Regions from separate parts of the Oryzifoliimicrobium ureilyticum genome, predicted to be linked through region 1. Evidence: predicted binding sites of a transcription regulator. Region 1 holds the regulator's gene; each other region holds the start of a gene.
The links. Region 1 encodes PhoB, which activates phosphate uptake and scavenging genes when phosphate is short. Its sites were predicted from a motif close to TGTCATNNANCTGTCAT; they were not measured.

Region 1 (4,036 bases):
GATTTATACGTCGTCGCTGATCGCGCTCGGTCTAATCCTCTTCTTTATCACCTTCCTGATCCTTGCTCTGGCGCGCTACATGCTGATGCGGATCGAACGGAAGGCGGGAGCTTGATCGATGTCCGGTATCTATTCTCGTCGTAAAGCCACCAATGGCATCATGATGTGGCTCTGCGCTGTCGCAGCTGGCATCGGCCTTCTATGGCTTGCTCTGATCCTTGGTGCCTTGCTGTATAAAGGCTTCTCCGGTCTCTCGATCGCCGTGTTCACGCAAATGACGCCACCGCCGGGCGAAGCAGGAGGCCTGCTCAACGCGATTATGGGCAGCTTGATCGTTACCGTAATTGCCGTCATCGTCGGCACGCCGATCGGGATCCTCGCCGGCACCTACATGGCAGAATACGGACGCTTCACGCGACTGACTACGGCGGTGCGCTTTATTAACGACATTCTTCTGTCGGCGCCATCGATCGTTGTGGGCCTCTTCATCTACGAATTGGTCGTTCGGCCAATGGGGCATTTCTCGGCGCTGGCCGGATCGATTGCCCTTGCCGTTCTCGTCATTCCTGTGGTGGTGCGCACCACCGAGGATATGCTCAATCTGGTGCCGAATGCTCTGCGTGAGGCGGGCACGGCAATCGGCGCGCCGCGCTGGATCGTCATTCGTTCGGTCGCCTACAGAGCGGCGCTTTCCGGGATGGTAACGGGCGTTCTCTTGGCCATCGCCCGTATTTCCGGGGAAACTGCGCCGCTGTTGTTCACGGCATTGAACAACCAGTTCTGGAGCAGCAACATCAATGCGCCGATGGCAAGCCTGCCGGTCACGATCTTCCAGTTCGCACTCAGCCCCTACAAGGAATGGCAGGATCTGGCCTGGACCGGCGCCCTTATCATCACATTGACAGTTCTGGGTTTGAGCATCGTTGCTCGCAGCCTTACCGGACGCAAATAGGAAAGTAGCGAAGATGGCTTCGATGGAACAGACAGTCCCGCAACCGGTGACTCAGAAAACCAAGATCGAGATCCAAGGTCTCAACTTCTACTATGGCGAGACGAAAGCGCTGAAGAACATTTCGCTTTCGCTTCCAGAGCGCAGCGTCACCGCCTTCATCGGCCCATCCGGCTGCGGAAAGTCGACGCTCCTGCGCGTACTCAACCGCATCTATGAGCTTTATCCGAAACAGCGGGCTGACGGGAAGGTCTTGATCGACGGAGAAAACATTCTCGACCGCTCGCAGGACCTCAACCTGCTGCGCACAAAGGTTGGGATGGTGTTCCAAAAACCGACGCCGTTCCCGATGTCGATCTACGAAAACATTGCTTTCGGCGTGCGGCTTTACGAAAGCATCGGCAAGGCTGAAATGGACGAGCGTGTGGAAGCGGCATTGCGCCGCGCCGCCCTTTGGAATGAAGTCAAGGACAAGCTGCACGCCAGCGGACAGAGCCTTTCCGGCGGTCAGCAGCAGCGTCTCTGCATTGCCCGTACAGTTGCCGTGAAACCTGAGATCATTCTCCTCGACGAGCCGGCTTCCGCTCTCGATCCCTTGTCGACAGCAAAGATCGAAGAGCTGATCGACGAGTTGCGTGCCGACTATACGATCGTGATCGTCACGCACAACATGCAGCAGGCTGCCCGCGTTTCCAGCCAGACGGCCTTCATGTATCTCGGTGAACTCGTTGAATTCGACGAAACCGCGAAGATTTTCACATCGCCGCGCGAGCGGCGCACGCAGGACTATGTCACCGGACGTTTCGGCTGATTTCGGCGTCTCGTCACTCAGCAGCCGTTGTTAAGAGGAACGAAAATGCCATCCACACATCTCATGTCGGCTTTCGACGACGACCTTCAGTATCTGACCCGCCGCATTTCCGAGATGGGCGGTCTTGCCGAACAAATGGTTTCGGACGCCGTGCGCGCGCTCGTGAACGGTGACGTCGCCCTTGCCCAGAAAGTGATCTCGGACGACGTCATACTCGATAGTGCAGAGCGTGAAATCGGCGAAAAGGCGATCATCACCATCGCACGCCGCCAGCCCATGGCGGCTGACCTGCGCGAAATCATGGGGTCCATCCGTATCGCTGCCGATCTGGAGCGGGTCGGCGATCTTGGCAAGAACACCGCCAAACGCGTGATCGCCGTTCAAAGTACTGGCGTTCCTCGCAAGCTGGCGCGCGGGCTGGAACATCTTTCTGAACTCGCCCTTGTGCAACTTAAGGAGGTTCTGGACGTCTATTCCAATCGGGCGCCGGACAAAGCGACATCGATCCGTGAGCGCGACGAAGAAATCGATGCGATGTACACCTCGCTGTTTCGCGAACTCCTGACATACATGATGGAAGATCCGCGCAACATCACGAGCTGCACGCACTTGCTGTTCTGTGCCAAGAACATCGAGCGCATCGGCGATCATGCCACCAATATTGCAGAAACGATTTACTACATGGCAACCGGGGCACAGCCGGAAGGCGAGCGTCCGAAGGACGATACTGCCAACACGGTCGGTGCCGTGACTGAATAAATTTTTGATAACGCAGAGGCTATTTTAATGACACCGAGAGTTGCAGTTGTTGAAGACGAGGAGGCGCTCAGCGTCCTCCTTCGTTATAACCTCGAGGCCGAAGGCTTTGACGTTGAAACGATCGGACGCGGTGACGAAGCGGAAATTCGCTTGCAGGAACGGGCGCCTGACCTTCTCATCCTCGATTGGATGCTGCCGGGCGTATCTGGAATTGAGCTCTGCCGCCGCCTTCGCATGCGGCCGGAAACCGAGCGCCTTCCAATCATCATGCTGACGGCCCGCGGCGAAGAAAGCGAACGCGTCCGCGGCTTATCGACGGGCGCCGACGATTACGTCGTCAAGCCATTTTCGACGCCGGAACTCATTGCACGCGTCAAGGCAATGCTGCGCAGAGCAAAGCCCGAGGTCCTGTCGACGGTTCTCAAGTGCGGCGACATCGAGCTTGACCGCGAGACGCACCGCGTGCATCGCAAGACGAGGGAGGTCCGTCTCGGTCCGACCGAGTTCCGCCTGCTTGAGTTCTTGATGACCTCGCCGGGACGCGTGTTCTCCCGCTCCCAGCTGCTCGATGGCGTTTGGGGCCATGACATCTATGTCGACGAACGCACCGTCGATGTCCATGTCGGACGGCTCCGCAAGGCCTTGAACTTTTCCAACATGCAGGATGTTATCAGGACTGTCCGCGGGGCGGGTTATTCGATGGAAGCCTGAGCTGGCATCCTCGTAACTTCTGAAAAACGTTAGTGACGGGATGCCGGGGCCAAGCTCCGGCATTTTCGTTGATCGATTTCGGGGGGCACCGGGCGGAATGCGTTCACCAAACGAAAAACGGGCCCGAAGGCCCGCTTGAAAGATCACGGAGGCGGTGTGGATCAAGCGACCCGTGCCGCAACCTTGCGGCGGTCGGAAACCGGCTGGTAGGCCAGCTTCTGGTGGTAATTGCAGTAAGGCGAGCTATCGGAAGCCTCACAGCCGCAGAAGTGAAAGTCGTCTTTAAGCGGGTCGCCAACAGGCCACTTGCACGTGCGTTCGGTCAAATCCGTGAGGCCAAGGCGACGAGAAATTGGCACGACGACGTCCGTGGAAGGCCGGCGCACGGCAACCGTTTCGACATCCACTTCCTGCTTGACGACAACCGCTTCCTGGCTGCGAACAGCAGGGCGCGTCTGGGCACGCTGAGGATATCCTGTAGCGCGCGGTGCAACGGGCGCTGGGCGCTTCTGCGGACGGGCTGCGGCACTGCTGCCACCAGCTTTAGCGCGACCGGGCAAGTTGAGCCTGTGGACTTTCCCGATCACCGCGTTGCGGCTGACGCCGCCCAGTTGTGCTGCAATCTGGCTTGCGCTCAAACCTTCTGCCCAAAGCTTTTTCAGCTTTTCGACGCGCTCGTCCGTCCAATTCATGCCTATATCCGCCTTTCTGCGCCTCGTGACGATAGAATCCGTCAGCCTTACGTTGGACGATGTCCGACGTAGGAAACGCTTCAACATTTAGGTGACTAGTTCCGCCGCTATGCA
Region 2 (4,036 bases), on a different contig from region 1:
ACAATTTGTGCCGAAATGCGGTTCAGGCGCTCACCGCCCCAGGCCGGACGCCACCTGAGGAAAACCGCATCACAGTGGCAGCGCATCGTACCGGAAGTGTCGTGAGCATCATCGTCGATGACACAGGGCCGGGAATGCCAGCCAAGGCACGTCAAAACCTCTTCGAGGCATTTCGAGGCGCAGCGCGTTCGGGTGGAACCGGTTTGGGACTTGCTATTGCACGTGAGCTGATCCTGGCCCATGGCGGCACGATTGCTCTGGTTGAAAAGCCCTCCGCCGGCACGCGTTTTCGCATTGAAATCCCCGATCGGCCGGTATCCCTCGACGATTATCGCATTCGTTCTGTTCGGGAAAATTGAGAACTACCCATCGAAGGCCTCTTAGGAAAAAGAAACCGCTTTTTTCCAAATTGGCACTTGCATTCGCCCAAAGGACGCTTTAGAGAACCGCCCACGCAAGCAAGACGACTTGGTTGCAGACGCACCCGTAGCTCAGCTGGATAGAGCACCAGACTACGAATCTGGGGGTCAGGAGTTCGAATCTCTTCGGGTGCGCCATTCTCTCATGTGACTCTTATCAAAGTGACTGGCTTCGAGGGGGCAACCCTCTCTGTCCGCCTGCTTACTTCCGCTCAGCACAAGCCCAAAGCGCATCGGCCGCGGCTGAAGATTTTCTCAGCTTTGCTATAATCCGCTCATCTCCCAATCGAAATTCCACGGTTGAGCTTTTGCGGAAGAGTGATTCTGGTCCTTCTTCTTCCGCGCCGTCGTGAAGCGTCAGGACCTTCGGGTTTGTAACTTCTATTGAGCTAAGGGGATAGCGCGAGCCGTTGAACAGAAGCGCACCATCTATCTTATCGTTCTTTTTGAAATTCCAAGTTTCGTTGCGAAGGCTAATCGTGAAAGCTTCGTTGCGGTTTGCATAAACCATCAGAAGCGCCTTGGCACTGACCTTCATCGACATTGAGCACCCATGATCCTCGTCATTTTCGACCGGCGATCCGGTCCACGGCCCTATCTCGAAGGCCGTGGATGCCCGAAGGCCTTGAGCAGCAATCGGATTGACGCCGAGCCACACGACCAAAAGCAGCATCAGTTGTGTGCGCAAGAAGAACATGTCCAATCCTCCTCGTGAAATATCTTCTATCAAGGCGTCTTAAGCTTTCGCCCAGATAGCGACAATAATTGTGCCGGATAGAAAAGCAACGCTCCGGCGTAGAAGGAGGCGGGCAAAGGCGCGCCTCCTTTTTTGGTCACTACTTCGATAGATCGAGTGCGGCAGTCAGGTCGCCCATGGGTGGCTCGTGATTTTCGGCAAGAGCCTTATCGCGCAGTGCGACGCCCGGAAGTACCGGAAGATCATAACGTGCCGTGATGAAGCGAATGATCGACGTCGTGTCATATTGGGTGTGGTCGACCGTTCCCGCCTTTGCGTAAGGTGAAACGATGATCGCGGGAATGCGGTTGCCTGGACCCCAGCGATCTGCTTTTGGCGGCGCGACATGGTCCCAGTAGCCGCCATTTTCGTCATAGGTGACGACGACGAGCATATGCGGCCATTGCGGGCTCTTTTCGAGATGTGAGATCAGATCTGCCAGATGTTCGTCGCCGCTCTTCACGTCGGCATAGCCGGAATGCTCGTTGAGGTTCCCCTGCGGCTTGTAGAAGGTCACGGGGGGAAGTTTCCCGGCATCGATATCCTTGATGAAGGAGACGCCATCAAGGCCGCCATCCTTCAGATGTTCCGCGCGGGCGGGCGTTCCAGGGGCGTAAGCTGCGAAGTAATTGAAGGGCTGGTGGTGAAACTGGAAGTTCGGCGCAGATTTGGCGTTTTTCCCATCGAGGGTCGCTTGCCATGCGCCGCTATACCAAGCCCACTCGATGCCCTTGGCACTGAGAAGGTCTCCGATGGTGGCCTCCGTCTGCGGGGGTAGTGTGGTTGCTTTGGCCGGATCCGCGAACGCTTTGTCACCGCCCTCAGCCGGCGCATTGGCGCTTGGCTGGTAGGGAGGCTGCATGGTGTTGACGGCATAGAAGTCCGGCGTCAGGTTGCCGTCCTGGACGAACTTGGGCACGCCGCCCAAGGCCGATGGTGGCGAGTTTGTCGCAACCTTGAGTGTTTTTCCATCCGCTTCGACAGCGGCGATCGAATCCTTTGCCGGGCTTTTGTCCGCATTTGGATAGAAAGGCGCGCAAGCGCAGATCAATTCGAAGTGATTGAAGAACGATCCACCAAAGCCGGCTTGGAAGAAGTGATCGGCCAGAACATATTTCTGTGCTACCTTCCACATCGGAAGATTGGCGCCGTCGTAATGACCCATGACGAGGCCTCCGGAATCGGCCCAGGCCGCGAACTTGTCGTTCTTTCCGTCGTCGATCTGCATCTGCTCTTGATAGAAGCGATGCCAAAGGTCACGCGTTGTCACGGAAAGAGGCTGGGCAAAACCCTTGGGGTCATCGATGCCGAACGCCACGTTGCTCAGGTGCGCACTCTGCGCCTCTGTGACGGCGGGCGTCACGCCCTTAGCAGTGAGACCCTCCCAGACGGGAGGCAGTTCGCTTAGCGGCTTTCCATCGCGATCAAGCTGCTTGCTTGCATCCGCGGAAAGATTGTCGAGGCCGTCCGCCCCGGGGAAATGTCCGTAGAGATTGTCGAAGCTGCGGTTTTCGGCATAGATCACGACGACAGTATCGATCTTGTCGTAGCCGGCCGGGGCCGCCTGCGCATAAGTGACGGGCAGTGACAGGCAAGCCGTACCGGCGATCAGACAGTGAGAAATGCGTTGAAGTATTGTCATGAACGACCTCGTAAAGTGGGGCAATGAGCGGTCGTCGTCGTGAGGCATGCGCGCCGGCGCCGCATAGGGCACAGGCATAGTCGCGATGCCTGTCAGCTTTGTGACAAAGAAATAACCAAAAAGGGCTGTCATCAATTTGTCGCTCCGCTTGCCGAAGATCATGACCGAATGCCGGTTTTCTGGCTAGATCATTCGAGCAGGAACGATTTGATAAAATGCCATTTCCGAAAGTCGCCATGTCGATGTCAGCAAGAGCCTTTCTCATTGCGGGCATTTTGCCCGCTTTCGTTGCCATTCTTGTCTTTTCCTATGTGCCTATCGGGCATGCAGGCCAGGGTGAAGGTATCAACCCTGGGCCGATGTCGCGTCAGGACGCTTTCAAACGTGCCGCTGCACTGGCAGAACTCGGTCGCAAGATGTTCTTCGATCCGGCCCTCTCCGCATCAGGACAGCAATCCTGCGCATCCTGCCACGATCCAGCTCATGCATTTGGATCGCCCGATGCAGGCCCTATCGAATTTGGTGGCCCTGACCTGCATCTGCCGGGCAACCGCGCCATACCCTCTCTTCGCTATCTCCAGGCCGTCCCGCAATTCACGGAGCACTACTTCGAGTCGGAAGATGAAGCCGATGAGAGTGTCGATAACGGCCCCACTGGCGGCCTGACCTGGGATGGCAGGGCGGATAGCCGCACGGCGCAAGCCGCTATTCCACTCCTGTCGCCATTCGAAATGGCGAACAAGAACAAAGCGGCGGTGGCAGAGACGCTCTCGAAATCCTCGTATGCCGATGAGATGGCCGCGCTCTTTGGGGACGGCATCTTTAAAAGACCCGATGACGCCTTTTCTGCAGCTCTTCAGGCTTTCGATGCTTTTCAGGAAAGTCCCAAAGACTTTTATCCCTATTCCAGCCGTTATGATCAGTGGCTGGCGGGAAAGCCGATCCTGACGCAGCAGGAGCTGCATGGGCTTCAACTCTTTCAGGATGAAAACAAGGGAAATTGTTCGAGCTGCCATGTCAGCGAAATTGCCAATGACGGTAGCCCCCCGCAATTCTCGGATTTTGGGTACCTTTCGCTCGCGGTCCCGCGCAATCCAGCCATTCCAGCCAATGCCGATACGGCTTATTATGATCTTGGTCTGTGCGGTCCGTACCGAACGGACTTCAAGGACCGGCCGGAATATTGCGGGCTCTTCCGCACGCCGAGCTTAAGAAATGTCGCCTTGAAAAAGAGCTTCT
Region 3 (4,036 bases), on a different contig from region 1:
ATCGGCACCTGATAGACAAGCACCTGGTGCGCACCGAGCTTTGCTTCCGGTATTCGATGCCGCGTCTGTATGATGGTGGCATCCGGCGTATGGGTGGTGACCGCAACCTTCGCAACCTTTTGAAAAAATGCCCGAATCGAAACGGCATTGGTTGTGTCGTCTGCACCCTGATCTATGACCTTAAGAACATCGTCAGGACCAATGATGGCAGCCGTCACTTGAACGCCCCCGGTCCCCCATCCATAGGGCATCGGCATTTCGCGAGAAGCAAAGGGCACCTGATAGCCGGGGATCGCGATTGCCTTGAGGATAGCTCGCCTGATCATGCGTTTCGTTTGTTCGTCGAGATAGGCGAAGTTATAGCTTGCGAGATTGCTCATTCTGCAGCCTCCTGCGCGGCGTCATGATTGCCTGCGGTTTTTGCCTCATACTCACGCCGCATGCGCCGCACCAAATCGAGTTCGGCCTGGAAGTCGACGTAATGCGGCAGCTTCAAATGCTCGACGAAGCCTGTGGATTGAACATTGTCACAATGCGAGATGACAAATTCTTCGTCCTGTGCCGGCGCGGTGATATCTTCGCCGAGTTCTTCGGCGCGTAGGGCCCGGTCGACAAGCGACATGGCCATGGCTTTTCGCTCGCTTTGCCCGAACACCAGACCATAGCCACGCGTGAACTGAGGGGGTGCCTTGGCCGAACCCTTAAACTGGTTGACCATCTGGCATTCCGTCACGCGAATTGTCCCGAGCGACACGGCAAAGCCGAGCTCGGGAACGTCCAGCTCCACCTCCACCTCGCCGATGCGGATTTCACCGGTGAAGGGATGGTTCCGGCCATAGCCGCGTTGGGTGGAGTAACCAAGCGCCAACAGAAAGCCCTCATCGCCACGGGCTAGCGCCTGCAGCCGAAGATCGCGCGGCATCGGAAATTCCATTGGCTCGCGCGTCAGATCGCGATCCTTGCCTTCATCGGGAGTGCTGCCATCGCCTTCGATAAGCCCTTCCTCGGCAAGAATTTCCGAAACACGCATGACGCGCTCGGTGCCGGCAGGTCGTTTCACCGGTTCATCGATCACAGCCTCTTCAAGGAGGGAAGGATCGAGAAGGCGGTGCGTATAATCGAAGGTGGGGCCCAGCAGTTGTCCACCCGGTAGGTCCTTATAGGTGGCTGAGATGCGGCGTTCGATCTTCATCTTTGCCGTGTCCAGTGGAACAGAAGACCCGAAGCGCGGCAGCGTCGTTCGATAGGCACGCAGCAGGAAGATTGCCTCAATCATATCCCCACGCGCCTGGCGCACGGCGAGCGCGGCAAGCTTGGTATCGTAGAGGGAGGCTTCGGCCATGACCCGATCGACCGCGAGCGACAACTGCGCGACAATTTGATCGATACCAATCGAAGGGAGCGTCCTGTCCCCGCGCCGGCGGTCGGCCAAAAGACGGTGGGCATTGGCAATGGCGGCTTCCCCGCCTTTGACGGCAACATACATGGGATCAGCCCTCCATGGCTTGGATTGACAGGGAGCGAGGTAGGCAAAGGAACTGGACGCCCGCGGCCAGAACTAGATCGACGCCGCGTGGGAAAAGGGCGCGATTGCCAGCCCATATCCCGGTAAATCCTCCTGGAAGGCCAAGCGGCGCGATTGTTTCGCTTTCACGAATGCCGGGGCCCTTCAATGTCAAAGGATGACCGCCGACGAGTGATCCGACCTCCAGAACGATCGTCGTGGACCGGTCCGGGTATTCCTGCGTTCCGAAGGAAAAGTGCTCGAAGTCCGGAAAGGGTGCAGTTGCATCGACAAAGGCAAATGCTGCCTCAGACGGATCTGACACAAGAGGCGCGCCCGTGTGGAACCGCAACCATGCCGGCGCTTGCGACGCTGCAAAAGCATCAGACAGAAAAACCGGTGTATCGTGATCGCAGACGGTCAGAGCAATCATCGCCGCCGCAAGTCCAAAGGGCGGAGGCGGCGCGGCATCGGCGCGAACGGTCATGATTGAGCCGGGCAGAGCCATCGCATCCATCATCATGCGAAACACGCTCTGGCTATTATAGACTGGATCGTCGAAGCCGCCTGTAAGAGCTTCAGATGTCATCGTCATCAATCTTCCCCGCGAACCATGGTGAAAAAGTCGACGCGCGTTGCAGCGGTCTCTTCGGCTTTCTGACTGTCTGCCGCTGCCAATCTCGCCTCGATTGCCTTCAGAAGCCTCTCTTCGACCAAGCTCTGTGTTTCCGCTTCCTGCCAAAGAGCTTCGAAGATGGCAGCGAGTTGGACCTTCTCGCGGTCGGTGCCAAGCGCATGTGCATGGCCAACGGTGCCAGTCTCAAGGCGGACAGTCGCCCGCGTTACCGTCGCTTCTCCAAGGTTGAAAGGCGAGCCGCCGCCGCCGATGCGCCCCTTGATCATCACAAGCCCGGTTTCAGGCCCTCGAATTGGCTGGACTGCGGGCTTAGGGTCGACATCGGCCCAAGTCGCATTCAGTTCGCTCATTTCCGCCTTTGCCAAAAGATCGGCGACACGCTTTCTTCCGGGTTGGCGATCGGGTTCATGAGAAATCATTGCATTCTCCAAAATGTCTATTTATATAGACAACTAGACAACATAGATTTATCTTTAAAATCCCGGCGTGACAAGCGTGTGACGCCGATAGAAGGAATGAGATGGCTGGACAGGTGCAAAGACAGAACGGAGTCGCGCTCTGGCGGCAGATAGCCGATCGTATCCGCGCCTCTATCGCGGCAGGGGCGTACGACCAGACAGGTATGGTGCCCCCCGAAACCGTTCTAGCCGCACAATTTGGCGTCAACCGGCATACGGTACGCAGCGCGCTTGCCGCCTTGGCGCAAGAAGGGATCGTTCGTGCTGTCCAGGGCAGGGGGACGGCGATCGAGAGGCGCGACCGTCTGAATTTTCCGATCGGCTTGCGCACACGCTTTACCAGCGGCGTAGCCGATCAGGTACGCCACACAAGGGGTCTGCTGCTGAGCGATAAGCAGGAAGCGGCCTCTGCCGACATCGCGTCAAAGCTCGGGCTTCAACCGGGAGCGAAGATCTTACGGCTGGAGACCTTGCGCATTGCGGACGAGCAGCCGATTTCTTCGGCGGTATCCTGGTTTCCAGCAGACCGTTTTCCAGGTTTGGCAGAAATTTATCGCGAGACGCAATCCGTCACCGCGTCCTTCGCGGCACTCGGACTATCGGATTATATCAGGGCCAAAACCGAAATCTCGGCGGAACATGCCGATGCCGCCGATATGAAAAGCCTCGAACTGGCTGCTGGCGCGATCGTTCTCGTGACCCGCGCTCTCAATACAGATCTGGAGCGCATGCCTGTGCAGTTCTCCATAACGCGCTTTGCCGCCGATCGCGTGCAGTTCAGCGTCGAAAATTAGTCCGGGCGCTCAAGGCTGTTCGTCGGCTCGAGCGCCTGGACCGATATATCAGTGAGCGCCGGACATATCGCCCAGCACGTCCTTGGCCGAAACGGTGGAGTCGGCGTTCAGCTTGTAAACCATGGGAACGCCGGTGGCGAGGTTGAGCGCCAGGATCTGTTCCTTGGAAAGCTTGTCCAGAACCATGACGAGCGAGCGTAGCGAGTTGCCATGGGCGGCCACGAGAACCTTCTGACCTGAAAGGACACGCGGCAAGATATCAGTCAGATAGTATGGCCAGACGCGAGCGCCCGTATCGCGCAAGCTTTCGCCGCCTGGGGGCGGGACATCGTAAGAACGACGCCAGATATGAACCTGCTCCTCACCCCATTTGGCGCGGGCATCGTCCTTGTTGAGGCCGGACAGATCGCCGTAATCGCGCTCGTTCAGCGCCTCGTTCCTGATAGTTTCAAGATCAGGCTGACCAACGCAATCGAGAATAATGCGGCAGGTATCCTGGGCGCGCTTTAATGCCGACGTGAAGGCGATGTCGAACTTGATACCGTAATCGGCGAGCGCCTTGCCACCGGTCGTGGCTTCCTGGACGCCAAGCTCTGTGAGCTCCGGGTTCTTCCATCCTGTGAAGAGGTTTTTAAGGTTCCAA
Region 4 (4,036 bases), on a different contig from region 1:
GGTGAAAGTCGACAGACGTATAGATGATGGGCCGCTTGCCGTAATAAGCCTCAAGGCGATCCATGAAACGCTGGATCTGGGCGCGTACGGTTGCCGGGTCGGGGCGTGTTCGACATGTCTTTGATTCGCCGTTCCATTCGACATCGAGAACAGGTGGCAAACGCATGGCTGCCTTCGGCACATTGGCAATGAACCAGTCCGCTTGCTCGTCTGGTGTCGAGCAGAAGTAATAGAAATGGTAAGGCGCGTGTGCGATGCCGACGGCACGAGCGCGTTGCCAGTATTCGTTGAATTTCGGATCGACGACGTCTTTGCCTTCGGTCGCCTTGATGAAGGCAAAATCGACGCCGGAAGCTTTTACCGTCTGCCAGTCAATATCGCCCTGCCACTTCGAGACATCGATGCCATGGATGGGATGAAGTTCCGGATGCTTCGCACCGAAGTCTTGCGGCTTGGTATCCTTGAACCGAGGCTGGGGCGGTATAGACGCTGTTTGCAGGTAATCATAGCCAGCCGAACAGCCGCTTAACGCGAGCGCGATAGGCAGAACGCAATACAACAGCCGCCGCATGGTATTCCCGTCTTTATCCGAATGACCCTTTCGCCCCACAGCTGACCTTCGCGCATGACGGTTAAAGCAGAGGGATTTCCCCTCGTTTTCATCATATCAACGTAAATAATCCGTTAGTTGCAAGCGAAATGTCATGCGACGGCTAGAAAAGGGCGGCCATTGCGGCAGAGCTTAGCGGGCAGTGTAGACAAGACGCCAGGCATAGCCTGCGCCAATAGACTGAAAATCAAACTGGGCTTTGTTCATTTCGGCACGCCTTTCCAGGTTCGCGCGCAGCATTTTTCTCGGATGGACGTGGAATTTCGCCAACCAGGCCTGAAGCAGTTTTTTCACCGCCGGCGGTAGACCTTCCTGCTGACCGAAGTCGACGATGTGCAGCTGTCCGCCCGCACAAAGTGCATCAATTGCCGAATCAAGTGCTGCCTCCCAATCGGGAATCATGGAGAGGGCATATGAGATCATGATTCGCTCAAAGCCGGTCCTGTTGAAATTTGCAGGCGAAAAGCGCGTGGCATCAAGGGCATGAAGCTGTGCGTTGATGCCTTTGCGTGCAAGTGTTGCGCGCGCTGAGATCAACATCTCCTCGGAAATGTCAAAGCCATGAAGCTCTGCCTGCGGAAAGTGCCGGTGAGCCAAAGCAAGATTACGACCTGTGCCGCAGGCGACCTCAAGCAGGCTGCCGCCATTCTCGATACCGAGGCCGCGTATGGTCGTATCGCGGCCAAACAAATAATATTTCCTCGTGAGATCGTAGATGTGCCTTTGATAACGGTACATCCCGTCCATGAGGGCGGCATGTGCTCCATGTTCTGGCGGTGATGCGCTGATTTGGGTCATGACGCTTTGCCGTAGACGTGGAAGCCGCCGTAGATGGCCGAGCGATCCGATATCGTGAGTTGCTTGGAGCGTTCTTCAAAATACGACCATTGACTGCGGAGCGCCGGAGCAAGTCTTCCCTCCAAGATGCTCTGCTCTGCCGCGGTGCGGAAGATCACCCGCGCGCCCGTACGTGCGGTGCGTGTGATTTCGGTCCACAATGCGTTCAACTGATCATTCGTCATCCAGTCCTGCGCATCTAGCAGGACGTAGCGATCTCGCGATGCCGCTGGCTGACGAGCCAAGAATTCCGTGAAACTCGCATGATTGACGGTGACGTGATCGACATTGCCGCGGATCGTCGAGTAATGCTCCGGCTTCAGGTAGGTTGGTAGAGGTCCTTTGCCTTTTGGCGCATAACGGCGCGTAAAAGCCTGCCAGGCAAAGTAATTTTCACTGAGCGGAAAGTGGCACGCCAGTTTTTCCAGTCGCTGGCGAAGCACCGGAGCAATCGAGCCGCTTTCGCTCATTCCCGCAAGCTCGTCATATTGCTGGGGCGGTATGCCGAGACCGAAAAGCGAGCTTTTGCGGCTGGTGATCCAACGCACGATCGGGCGGTCGAACAAAGGCGCGATCTCTGCGTCGAAAAACTGACGCTGCTCCTGAACGGTCCGCATGCTCGCCATGCGCGTCAGATCGACGCCGTGCAGCCGGGCGAGAAGATGTGCCGCGCCGATGAAGCGCCCCAGTAGACCGGTTTCGTAGATGTTTCGGTTGAAGACAGTGATCCGGCGGCGCCCGAATCTGCGGCCGTGCCAGTATTGCTTTGTGTTCCCGTCGAGTGCGGGTGACAGGTAGCGATCGAAGAGCGCGCTGTTCCCGGGCTCATGAGGGCTGGCGAAAAAGCGAACCAGATCCTCATGATTGGGAAAATTCTTGAAAGCGGCGAGCTTGAGGTGGTTGAGCGCGATATGATGGGCGTTGAGATCCACGACGTCGATAGACGCGGGCGATTGAGAGAGGTAGGCAAGCATGTTGCAGCCGCCCGATCCGATCGTGACGATGCGGTGCGACGAAGTGAGCTCCATGGCCTGCATATCAAGGTCGGGGTCTTCCCAAATCTGCGGATAGACGAGACCGGAAAACAGAAGACCGAACAGCCGTTCGGAAATTCCCTCTTTCGACAAAGCCCGATGACGCAGAAGCGCCGCTTTGATTTTGCCATTCTTGCGGAAGCCGGCATCCGGAGCGAATTCTGTCATTTGAGTCGTCACCCTCTTTTGGATTGAGGGCGTGTAACCCGACGCTGCTACAGTTTGATGACGCAGGGCGCTTAAGAGCGCCGGTAAAGGATGCTGCAGCAGTGGATTGTCTTTCAAAGCTCTTTTCCGCGTTGTCTTTTCCTGCTCTTGTTCGCGCGCTTAAGGAGGACGTCTTTTGAGCTTCTTAAAATCTATTGTTATTGCCGCTTCTGTTTCTTGTGTCGTTATTGTTGGTGGCGCGGTTGCCTGGCTTTCCGTGAGCCCACCCGAGTTGTTGAGGGTAGGTGACGGCTATGCAGCCAAAATTGTTTGTTCCAATGTCTTCATCGCGGGTCGTGATGCAAGCGAGGTTTTTGGAGATGATGTCCAGGCGCCCGGTAATCCGATCCTGAGATTTATTCGTGTCAGCGTGGATAAGGAACGCAGGACCGTCAAAGCTGGAATTTTCGGCTTGTTCGCTCCCTCTTATGCGCTTTACCGGGGACGCTATGGTTGCGCGACCGTTCCGGACGGAGATCTTGAAGGGGCGGAAAAGGCGCTTGCCTATGCTCCTGTGCAGGCGGGGGGAGCTAATCCATCACCATGGCCGGACGGCGAGGGTGCTGGTCAAACCAATCCAAGCGTTCAAGCGTTGCTTGGCGATAGTGAGCTTGCAGGGCCGGGGATACGTGCCCTTCTCGTCGTGCGTGACGGCCAAATCATAGGCGAAAGCTATGGCCCGGGATTTGACGCAAAGACGCCGCTGCTCGGTTGGTCTATGACAAAGACGGTGAACGCTGCTGTCGTTGGTATGATGATGAAGGACGGAAAAATGTCCTTTGCCGACAATACGTTATTTTCGGAGTGGCGTGCCGACGACCGAGCCAAGATCAAGCTTTCGGACTTGCTTGCGATGCAAAGCGGCCTGGCTTTCGATGAAAGTTACGGCGTTGTGACGGATGCAACGCGCATGCTTTATCTCGATCGCGACATGGTGCGCTTGCCGCTTTCCAAACCGCTGGCCGCTCCGCCGGGTTCCTCTTTCGTTTATTCGACCGGTTCGGCGGTTCTTTTGTCTCGGCTATGGATGAACAGGATAGGCGATACGGAACAGGCGCTTTCCTTCCCTTATGATAGACTGTTCGGCCCGCTTGGCATGACCAGCGCTGTCTTGGAAGCCGATGCGCAGGGAACCTATGTGGGTGGCTCCTATCTTTATGCCACACCTCGTGATTGGGCACGCTTTGGACAATTGCTGGTTCAGGACGGCGTCTGGAAGGGCGAACGCTTGCTTCCGGAAGAGTTTATGCAGGCGATGCGAACGCCAACTAAACCATCCGCCGGCCTTTATGGCGGCACCCAGAACTGGCTTTCGCCGCCCGGTATGCAGAACAACCAGCAGGCTGGT

Region 2: the regulator PhoB is predicted to act here: its motif matches at 2,924-2,940, upstream of VQ830_RS10030 (acid phosphatase).
Region 3: the regulator PhoB is predicted to act here: its motif matches at 2,628-2,644, upstream of phnF (phosphonate metabolism transcriptional regulator PhnF).
Region 4: the regulator PhoB is predicted to act here: its motif matches at 2,696-2,712, upstream of VQ830_RS05205 (BtaA family protein).

The regions. Positions count from the first base shown of each region.
Region 1 covers NZ_JBBBVQ010000039.1:7,034-11,069, reverse strand. The annotation lists gene pstC (phosphate ABC transporter permease subunit PstC) at 1-115, shown strand, start outside; gene pstA (phosphate ABC transporter permease PstA) at 119-952, shown strand; gene pstB (phosphate ABC transporter ATP-binding protein PstB) at 975-1,760, shown strand; gene phoU (phosphate signaling complex protein PhoU) at 1,806-2,519, shown strand; gene phoB (phosphate regulon transcriptional regulator PhoB) at 2,547-3,230, shown strand; gene VQ830_RS27560 (GcrA family cell cycle regulator) at 3,392-3,922, opposite strand.
Region 2 covers NZ_JBBBVQ010000006.1:35,632-39,667, reverse strand. The annotation lists gene VQ830_RS10045 (ATP-binding protein) at 1-359, shown strand, start outside; tRNA gene VQ830_RS10040 (tRNA-Arg) at 481-557, shown strand; gene VQ830_RS10035 (hypothetical protein) at 622-1,116, opposite strand; gene VQ830_RS10030 (acid phosphatase) at 1,256-2,797, opposite strand; gene VQ830_RS10025 (cytochrome-c peroxidase) at 3,013-4,036, shown strand, end outside.
Region 3 covers NZ_JBBBVQ010000022.1:26,352-30,387, reverse strand. The annotation lists gene VQ830_RS23520 (alpha-D-ribose 1-methylphosphonate 5-phosphate C-P-lyase PhnJ) at 1-380, opposite strand, end outside; gene VQ830_RS23515 (carbon-phosphorus lyase complex subunit) at 377-1,486, opposite strand; gene phnH (phosphonate C-P lyase system protein PhnH) at 1,491-2,099, opposite strand; gene phnG (phosphonate C-P lyase system protein PhnG) at 2,099-2,560, opposite strand; gene phnF (phosphonate metabolism transcriptional regulator PhnF) at 2,662-3,393, shown strand; gene VQ830_RS23495 (2,3-bisphosphoglycerate-dependent phosphoglycerate mutase) at 3,442-4,036, opposite strand, start outside.
Region 4 covers NZ_JBBBVQ010000002.1:456,198-460,233, reverse strand. The annotation lists gene VQ830_RS05215 (glycoside hydrolase family 25 protein) at 1-571, opposite strand, end outside; gene VQ830_RS05210 (class I SAM-dependent methyltransferase) at 743-1,408, opposite strand; gene VQ830_RS05205 (BtaA family protein) at 1,405-2,649, opposite strand; gene VQ830_RS05200 (serine hydrolase domain-containing protein) at 2,825-4,036, shown strand, end outside.